DNA from 3 places in the Streptomyces sp. ML-6 genome. Region 1 is predicted to be linked to each of the others. Evidence: riboswitches for the same ligand, from Rfam matches in the RefSeq annotation. Region 1 holds a riboswitch; each other region holds the start of a gene.

Region 1 (2,194 bases):
TGGGGCCGAGGTGACCTCCGTCGACCGCTCCGACGCCTCCCGGGTGCGGCTCACCGCGGGCGACACCGTTCTCGACGCGGATCTGGTCGTGGCCGCCGACGGTGTGAACAGCCGGTTGCGCGCCCAGCTCTTCCCGGGGCACCCCGGCCCGGTCCACAGCGGTTCGACGGTGCTGCGCGCCATCACGGAGTCGCCGGTGGAGCTGCGCACCGACTTCGAGCTGACCTGGGGCCGGGGGGCCGAGTTCGGCCACATCGTGTTCGCGGACGGCCGGGCCGAGTGGCACGCGGTGTTCAACTCGCCCGCCGGGGTGCGTCATCCGGACCCGCTCGCCGAGGTCCGCCGCCGGTTCGGGGACTGGCACGACCCCATTCCGGCCCTGCTGGCGGCGACCAGGCCCGGCGCCGTGCTGCACCACGACGTCAACGAGCTGGTCACCCCGCTGCCCTCCTACGCGGTCGGGCGGGTCGCCCTTCTCGGCGACGCCGCCCACGCGATGACCCCGAACCTCGGCCAGGGCGCCTGCCAGGCGCTGGAGGACGCGGTGTCGCTGGCCGCCGCGCTCCGCGCCGGGCCCTCCGTCGAGTCGGCGCTCCGCCGCTACGACGCCGAGCGCCGCCCCCGCAGCCAGTCGGTCGCGAGGGCGGCTCGTCGGGCGGGCCGGATGGGGCAGCAGCTGTCGCATCCGGTGGCGATCGCACTGCGCAACGGGGCGCTGCGGCTGGCGCCGTCGCGGGTCACCGTCCGCGCCATCCTGCGGCACGCCGACTGGACGCCCCCGCGACCGGACTGACCGTGCGGTGCCTCAGTAGGCCCCGTTGACGTTGTCGATGGACCCGTACCTGGCGGCGGCGTAGTTGCACGCCGCCGTGATGTTGGCGACGGGGTCGTAGCTGTCCATCGACGTACCGGGCACGTGGTAGGCACGGAACGTGGGGTCGATGATCTGGAGGAGTCCCTTGGAGGGCGTGCCGGCGGCGGCGTTGGAGTCCCAGTTGTTGATGGCCCGGGGGTTGCCGGAGGACTCGCGCATGATGTTGCGGTGGATGCCCTCGTAGCTGCCGGGGATGCCGTGCCGGGCCATGACGGCCAGCGACTCCTTGATCCAGCCGTCCAGATCGTTCGTGTACGTCGCGGGCTGCGCGGCGACGACGCCGGTGGACGGCGCCGGGGTCGCCGACGCAGTTCCGGCGACGGCCAGCGGGAGCACGAGGGCGGCCACGCCCGTGCCCACGGCGATGAGACCCCGGACCGGCGGGACGGGCCTGCGACGACGGTACGCGCCCTTTGCGAGCATGGTGAGTTCCTCTCCGTCGCCTACGAGGTGAGCTGTCGGGTTCGGGCGGGAGGTGCCCGGCCGCACACGGATGCGGCTTCACCCCGAGCCGTTCCGGGGACCGGATCGGCGGCTTGCCTGGGTCCCCCGTTCCTGCCGTGCACGGGTGAGTCGGATGGCCGGACAGCGGCAGGATTCGGCGTTCCGTCCGGATTGACGGTGACCGTAGGCGAGAAACACCGAAAGGAACAAGACCAGAATTCCGCACGCAATTCATTCACAAGATCGAATGACCGGGAATTCGGTAACGCACTTCACAACGAACGGCCGAATTCCCTTGCACGGAAAGGGAACCGGCCCATCCGGGGCACCCTCACGGACATCGGACGTGACACGCGCCACTTAATCGCAAAAGGCACATTTTGAATGACATCAAAACCGCACAAAAGGGATATACAACCCTTATCACTCGGTGAGTAAAACGGGGTAGAACCCCCGCGAGTTCGTACGCCCCCTCGTCCGGATTTCTCGCCCGGACGAGGAATACGGGAAGTGCGGGCCCCGCTCTTCGGGGCCCGCACTCCTGTCGGGATCAGAGCCTTTCGAGGATCTTGTTCATCTGCTCGATCTCGGCGGTCTGGGCCGTCACCACGGCCTCGGCGAGCTTCTTCGCCTCGGCGTTGTCGCCCTTCTTCTGTTCGTCCTGGGCCATGGTGACCGCGCCCTGGTGGTGGGCGATCATGAGTTGGGCGAACTTCCTGTCGAAGTCCTTGCCCTTGGCGGCCTTCAGGTCGTCCATGTCCTTGTCGGACATCATTCCGGGCATTCCCGCCCCGTCCGAGCCGTGATCCATTCCGGGCATGTCACCCATCGGGGCTTCCGGCAGCGGCTTGCCCCACGACTTCAGCCAGCCCTTCA
Region 2 (2,194 bases), 6.7 Mb from region 1:
TCCCTCCGCACGGCGCGCGGTGAACGCCCGATGCAGCCGCCCGACTTCCCGCCGCTCCCCGCACTGACCCGCGCCGAGGGGGAGTTCATCGACCGCTACCTCGAAGTCCTCGACCAGCTGGGCCGGATCAACCCGGCCCGGGGCAGCGACACCTACGGGGCGTTGCGCGCCGCGCAGGCACTGGTCTCACGGGCCGGCGACCTGCGGGACGCGCTGGCGCTGATGCACGAGCGCGGGGAGGCCCGGATCCATGCCGCCACCCTGGCCCGGGCACTGCGCGTGCTGGACGGGGAGCGGCGGGCCGGGCGCGTCACCGTACCGCCCGCTCCGGCGAGTTGACCGGCGCCCGCCCCTTCGTGACCGCCGGAGGGTGCGCAACTCCCCCGCTCCGGAGCGCGGCGGGCGTCACCCAACTCCCGTACTCGACACGCCCGGAGCGCATGGCGAAATTCCTCGCTCGTTCGGCGTAGGAAGTCCCTCGCGCGAGGGACTTTCCAACTTGCGTTTTCCGCGTGACCAGTGGGCGGAATCAACTGTTCCGCCCCTGGTACGGGACCGGGCCGAATATCCCGAACAGCCATCGGAATCGCCACGTCCACTCGAACGGGTCAGTCGTGAGGAGCCTCACATATCCCTGTTTCGGCTCGGAAATCCGGCAGTGAGTGCGTCAAGATCCCTGGGACGACAAGCCCCCGCCACCGCGGCGGGGCGGTCCGGGCGGACGCCGAGTCCTGCCGCCGCCCGGATGCCTGGTCGACGGAAGTGGATCGGCAGGAGTGGAGGACCCGAGCACAACGGGTCGGCCGGAACATCGGTCGTCCCTCGGGGTGAAGCCGCCGAAAGCGGCCGGGCAACTTCGCCAGCCCGAACCCGACAGGTCATCCTTCACAGGCGGCTGACGAAGGGTTGCGCATGACTGCGCAGGTTCATGTCCCGTCTCTGATCGCCCGGGCCGGTACGGCCTCGGTTCTGACGCTCGCCGCCGTCGGCGGCACCGTGCTCGCCCCGGGTGCCACCACGGAGGCCCAGGCAGCGACCCGCTCGATGAAGGCACTCAGCATCGCCGCGTCGAAGAAGGGTTCGCCCTACCGCTGGGGAGCCGCCGGCCCCCACCGTTTCGACTGCTCCGGCCTGACGCTCTACTCGTTCAAGAAGGCGGGCAAGAAGCTACCCCGCACGGCCCAGCAGCAGTACAACAAGACCCGTCACATCTCGGCCTCGAACCGGCAACGTGGCGACCTGGTCTTCTTCCACTCCGGCCGCAGCGTCTACCACGTGGGGATCTACGCCGGGAAGGGAAAGATCTGGCACTCGCCGAGGACCGGCGCGGTGGTCCGGCTGGAGAAGATCTGGACGAGGAGCGTCTACTACGGGCGGGTCCGTTGAGGCACGCCCAGCGGCCCGGGACCGCCTTCCGCGGGCCGTGCCCCGGACGGGCGGTGGCGGCGTCCACCGCCCGTCCGGCCCCTCCTCAGGCGTGCACGGGACCGGGCCACGGGAGCACGATCCATACCGTCTTGCCGCCGGCGGCGGTGGGGGTGACCGCGAGCCGTCCTCCGTATTCCTTGGCCAGGGTCCGGATGATGACCATGCCTCGTCCGTTGTCCTGCTGGACGGCCGCTGGCAGTCGCCGGGGCCACCGGGGATGACTGTCCGTCACCCCCAGCGACAGTTGTTCCTCCCGGTCCAGCCGGAGGTCCACCGTGAAGGTGGGCGACTGCCCGAAGGTGTGCTGAACGGCGTTGGTCGCGAGTTCCGAGACGATGAGCCGGATGCCGTCGGCGAATTCGGTGTCGGCGGTCAGGCCCCATTCGGTGAGCACCATGGCCACGTACTTCCGGGCCGCCGCGACCGAGACCGGCTCGCTCGGCAGAGTGACGCTTGCTTCCTGATGATCCGCCATGGCAAGCCGCCCCTTTCCCACCCGGACCGACCGGCTGTCGCTCCGGGTCGTGCTTCGCGCCAGATTGCCACCGATGCTGCCCTCTGCAACGGTGATCCACCAAGATATGCATATATCTGTCGCTCGATGCGGTGAACCCCCTCACGCGAAACCGTGCGCGGGCGACAATGTCCGTCCGGCGGGCGAGGGAGGGAGGCCGTGGATGCGGCACGGTCCTGCGGTACGGCGTCGCAAGCTCGGGGAGGAGCTCCGGAGCCTGCGCCACACATCGGGGCTGACCAGCCGGGACGC
Region 3 (2,194 bases), 3.3 Mb from region 1:
CGCGGGAGGAGGCGAGGCGGGGCGGGCTCGACGTGCTGGAGGGGTTCATCACCGCCGTGCTGGCCGAGATCCCGTCCGGGCTGTCCCGGGTGTGCGTCGTCAACCGCGGCCACCCCGAACCGATCCTGCTGCATCCCGACGGGGCGCTGGAGGTGCTGAGGCCCACCGAGCCCGCGCTGCCGCTCGGGATGGACCTGGGTGCGTGGCCGCAGCGGACGGACGAGTGGGACCTGCCGGCCGGGGCGACCCTGCTCCTGTACACGGACGGCCTCTCCGAGGCGCGGAACGCCGAAGGGGTCTTCTACGACCCGGCGGAACGGCTGCGCGGGCGGATCTTCCCGGGGCCCGAAGAACTGTTGTCCGCGCTGACCGACGACGTGCGTCTGCACACGGGCGGCGAGACGACCGACGACATGGCGCTGCTCGCGGTCATGTGTCCGGCGGAGAGGCAGCCGGACCGGCGCAGGACCGTGCGGATCGTCGGCCTGGAGGAGGCGTGAGGGGCGGGGCGCGGGGGACCGGTTCCGTTCCTTCCGCCCGCAGTGCCACCGTGCGTGATCGAAGGGCGTCGCTCCGCATAACGTTTGACGCAACGTCAGAATCAGGGTAATGACTGAGAGTCGGTCAACTCGTACATTTTCATTAGGTTATGTCCCGTAAAGTCCTGGCCAAAGACATGAACGATCAGTGGGAACGGCTTGGAAAGCGGCCCCGGTGTCTATTAACGTTCGATAACGCAGTGCGGTCGTCCCAGCCGTCGCCAGTGGCGGCACCGTGCGCGAGCGCCGAATTCCGCAAGGGAACCGGGGAACCACCTATATGGGGTGAATCGGACGCCTGTGTCTCGTGAGAGGCAGAGGGGCCCGTAGGAGACCTTCCTGCTCCGAACCCGTCAGCTAACCCGGTAGGCGAGAAGGAAGGAAAGGAGTGCGCCCCCGTGGCGTCCAACAAGCCTGCCCCCGAGGCCCCGTCCTGGTTCACCCCCGACTACGGCTTCGGCGCCGACTTCCCCGCGCAGCGCGGTCCCGACTCCGACGCCGGTTCCGATCCGGCGGCCACCGGGACGATGACGACGGTGTACGGCGGCGACTACGGCGCAGACCCCCACACCGGCCACGGCGGCGACCTCACCACCGAGTTCGGCGGTGACTTCAACGACGACTTCGGCGGCGGCTTCCGTACCGACGGCAACGGCGGTGAGCCCGCGCGCAGCCTGGAGGAGTGGAACCCCACCGAGGAGTCCGTCCGCCCCGTGCGCGGCCGGCACCGCGTCGCCAAGCAGCGCAGCGGACTCGCCCGCAGCTCCACGGTGTTGGGCGTCGGCGTCATCGCGGCGGTCGGCGCGGGTGGCATGGCCACCGCGCAGAGCAAGCCGGCGGTCTCCATCTCCGTCCCCGACTCCATCACGGAGAACCTTCCCGACGCCGCGTCACTTCCCGGCGTGGGCGCCCTGTTCTCCGACGACTCGGACAAGGACGCGTCCGAGGACGTCACCGCCTCCGCCCCGCTGACCTCCGCCGGCCTCACCGTCGCCGAGGCCGAGCAGGGCAGGACGGACGCGGGCGAGGCGCTCCGCGCCCGCATCCTCCAGCAGGCCGAGCAGCAGCAGGACGCGGCCGCCGCCGAGGCCAAGGCCGCCGAGGAGAAGAAGGCCGCGGAGAAGGCCGCCGCCGAGGCGAAGAAGCAGCAGGACGCGGCCGAGGCCAAGGCCGCCGCCGAGAAGAAGAAGGCGGAGGAGGAGGCCAAGAAGAAGGCGGAGGCCGCGCGGCTCGCCAAGCTCGCCGCCAGCTACGCCGTTCCGACCTTCTCGTACACGATCACCTCGACCTTCGGGCAGGCCGGTTCGATGTGGTCCTCCGGCCACCACACCGGCCTCGACTTCGCCGCCCCGACCGGCACCCCGGTCAAGGCCGTGCACAGCGGCACGATCAAGTCGGCCGGTCTGGCCGGTTCGTACGGCTACCGCACGGTGCTGGAGCTGGAGGACGGTACGGAGATCTGGTACTGCCACCAGTCCTCGATCGGCGTCGGCGTCGGCCAGAAGGTCACCACCGGCGAGACCATCGGCCGGGTCGGCGCGACCGGCAACGTGACCGGACCGCACCTCCACCTGGAGATCCACACCCCCGACGGCACGGGCGTCGACCCGATGGCCTGGCTCCGCGGCAAGGGCCTCAACATCTGAGGCCGCCCG

Evidence for each region. Region 1 has a riboswitch for cyclic di-AMP ahead of OCT49_RS32815 (transglycosylase SLT domain-containing protein). Riboswitches for the same ligand answer to the same signal wherever they lie in the genome.
Region 2: linked by a shared signal. The riboswitch ahead of OCT49_RS03475 (C40 family peptidase) and the one ahead of OCT49_RS32815 (transglycosylase SLT domain-containing protein) in region 1 are both predicted to bind cyclic di-AMP.
Region 3: linked by a shared signal. The riboswitch ahead of OCT49_RS18425 (M23 family metallopeptidase) and the one ahead of OCT49_RS32815 (transglycosylase SLT domain-containing protein) in region 1 are both predicted to bind cyclic di-AMP.

The regions. Positions count from the first base shown of each region.
Region 1 covers NZ_JAOTIK010000001.1:7,478,471-7,480,664, reverse strand. The annotation lists gene OCT49_RS32820 (FAD-dependent monooxygenase) at 1-793, shown strand, start outside; gene OCT49_RS32815 (transglycosylase SLT domain-containing protein) at 806-1,297, opposite strand; cyclic di-AMP (ydaO/yuaA leader) riboswitch at 1,300-1,488, opposite strand; gene OCT49_RS32810 (DUF305 domain-containing protein) at 1,869-2,194, opposite strand, start outside.
Region 2 covers NZ_JAOTIK010000001.1:807,100-809,293, forward strand. The annotation lists gene OCT49_RS03465 (ATP-dependent Clp protease proteolytic subunit) at 1-23, shown strand, start outside; gene OCT49_RS03470 (hypothetical protein) at 31-339, shown strand; cyclic di-AMP (ydaO/yuaA leader) riboswitch at 737-909, shown strand; gene OCT49_RS03475 (C40 family peptidase) at 913-1,386, shown strand; gene OCT49_RS03480 (ATP-binding protein) at 1,472-1,903, opposite strand; gene OCT49_RS03485 (helix-turn-helix domain-containing protein) at 2,106-2,194, shown strand, end outside.
Region 3 covers NZ_JAOTIK010000001.1:4,152,039-4,154,232, forward strand. The annotation lists gene OCT49_RS18420 (PP2C family protein-serine/threonine phosphatase) at 1-500, shown strand, start outside; cyclic di-AMP (ydaO/yuaA leader) riboswitch at 774-926, shown strand; gene OCT49_RS18425 (M23 family metallopeptidase) at 938-2,185, shown strand.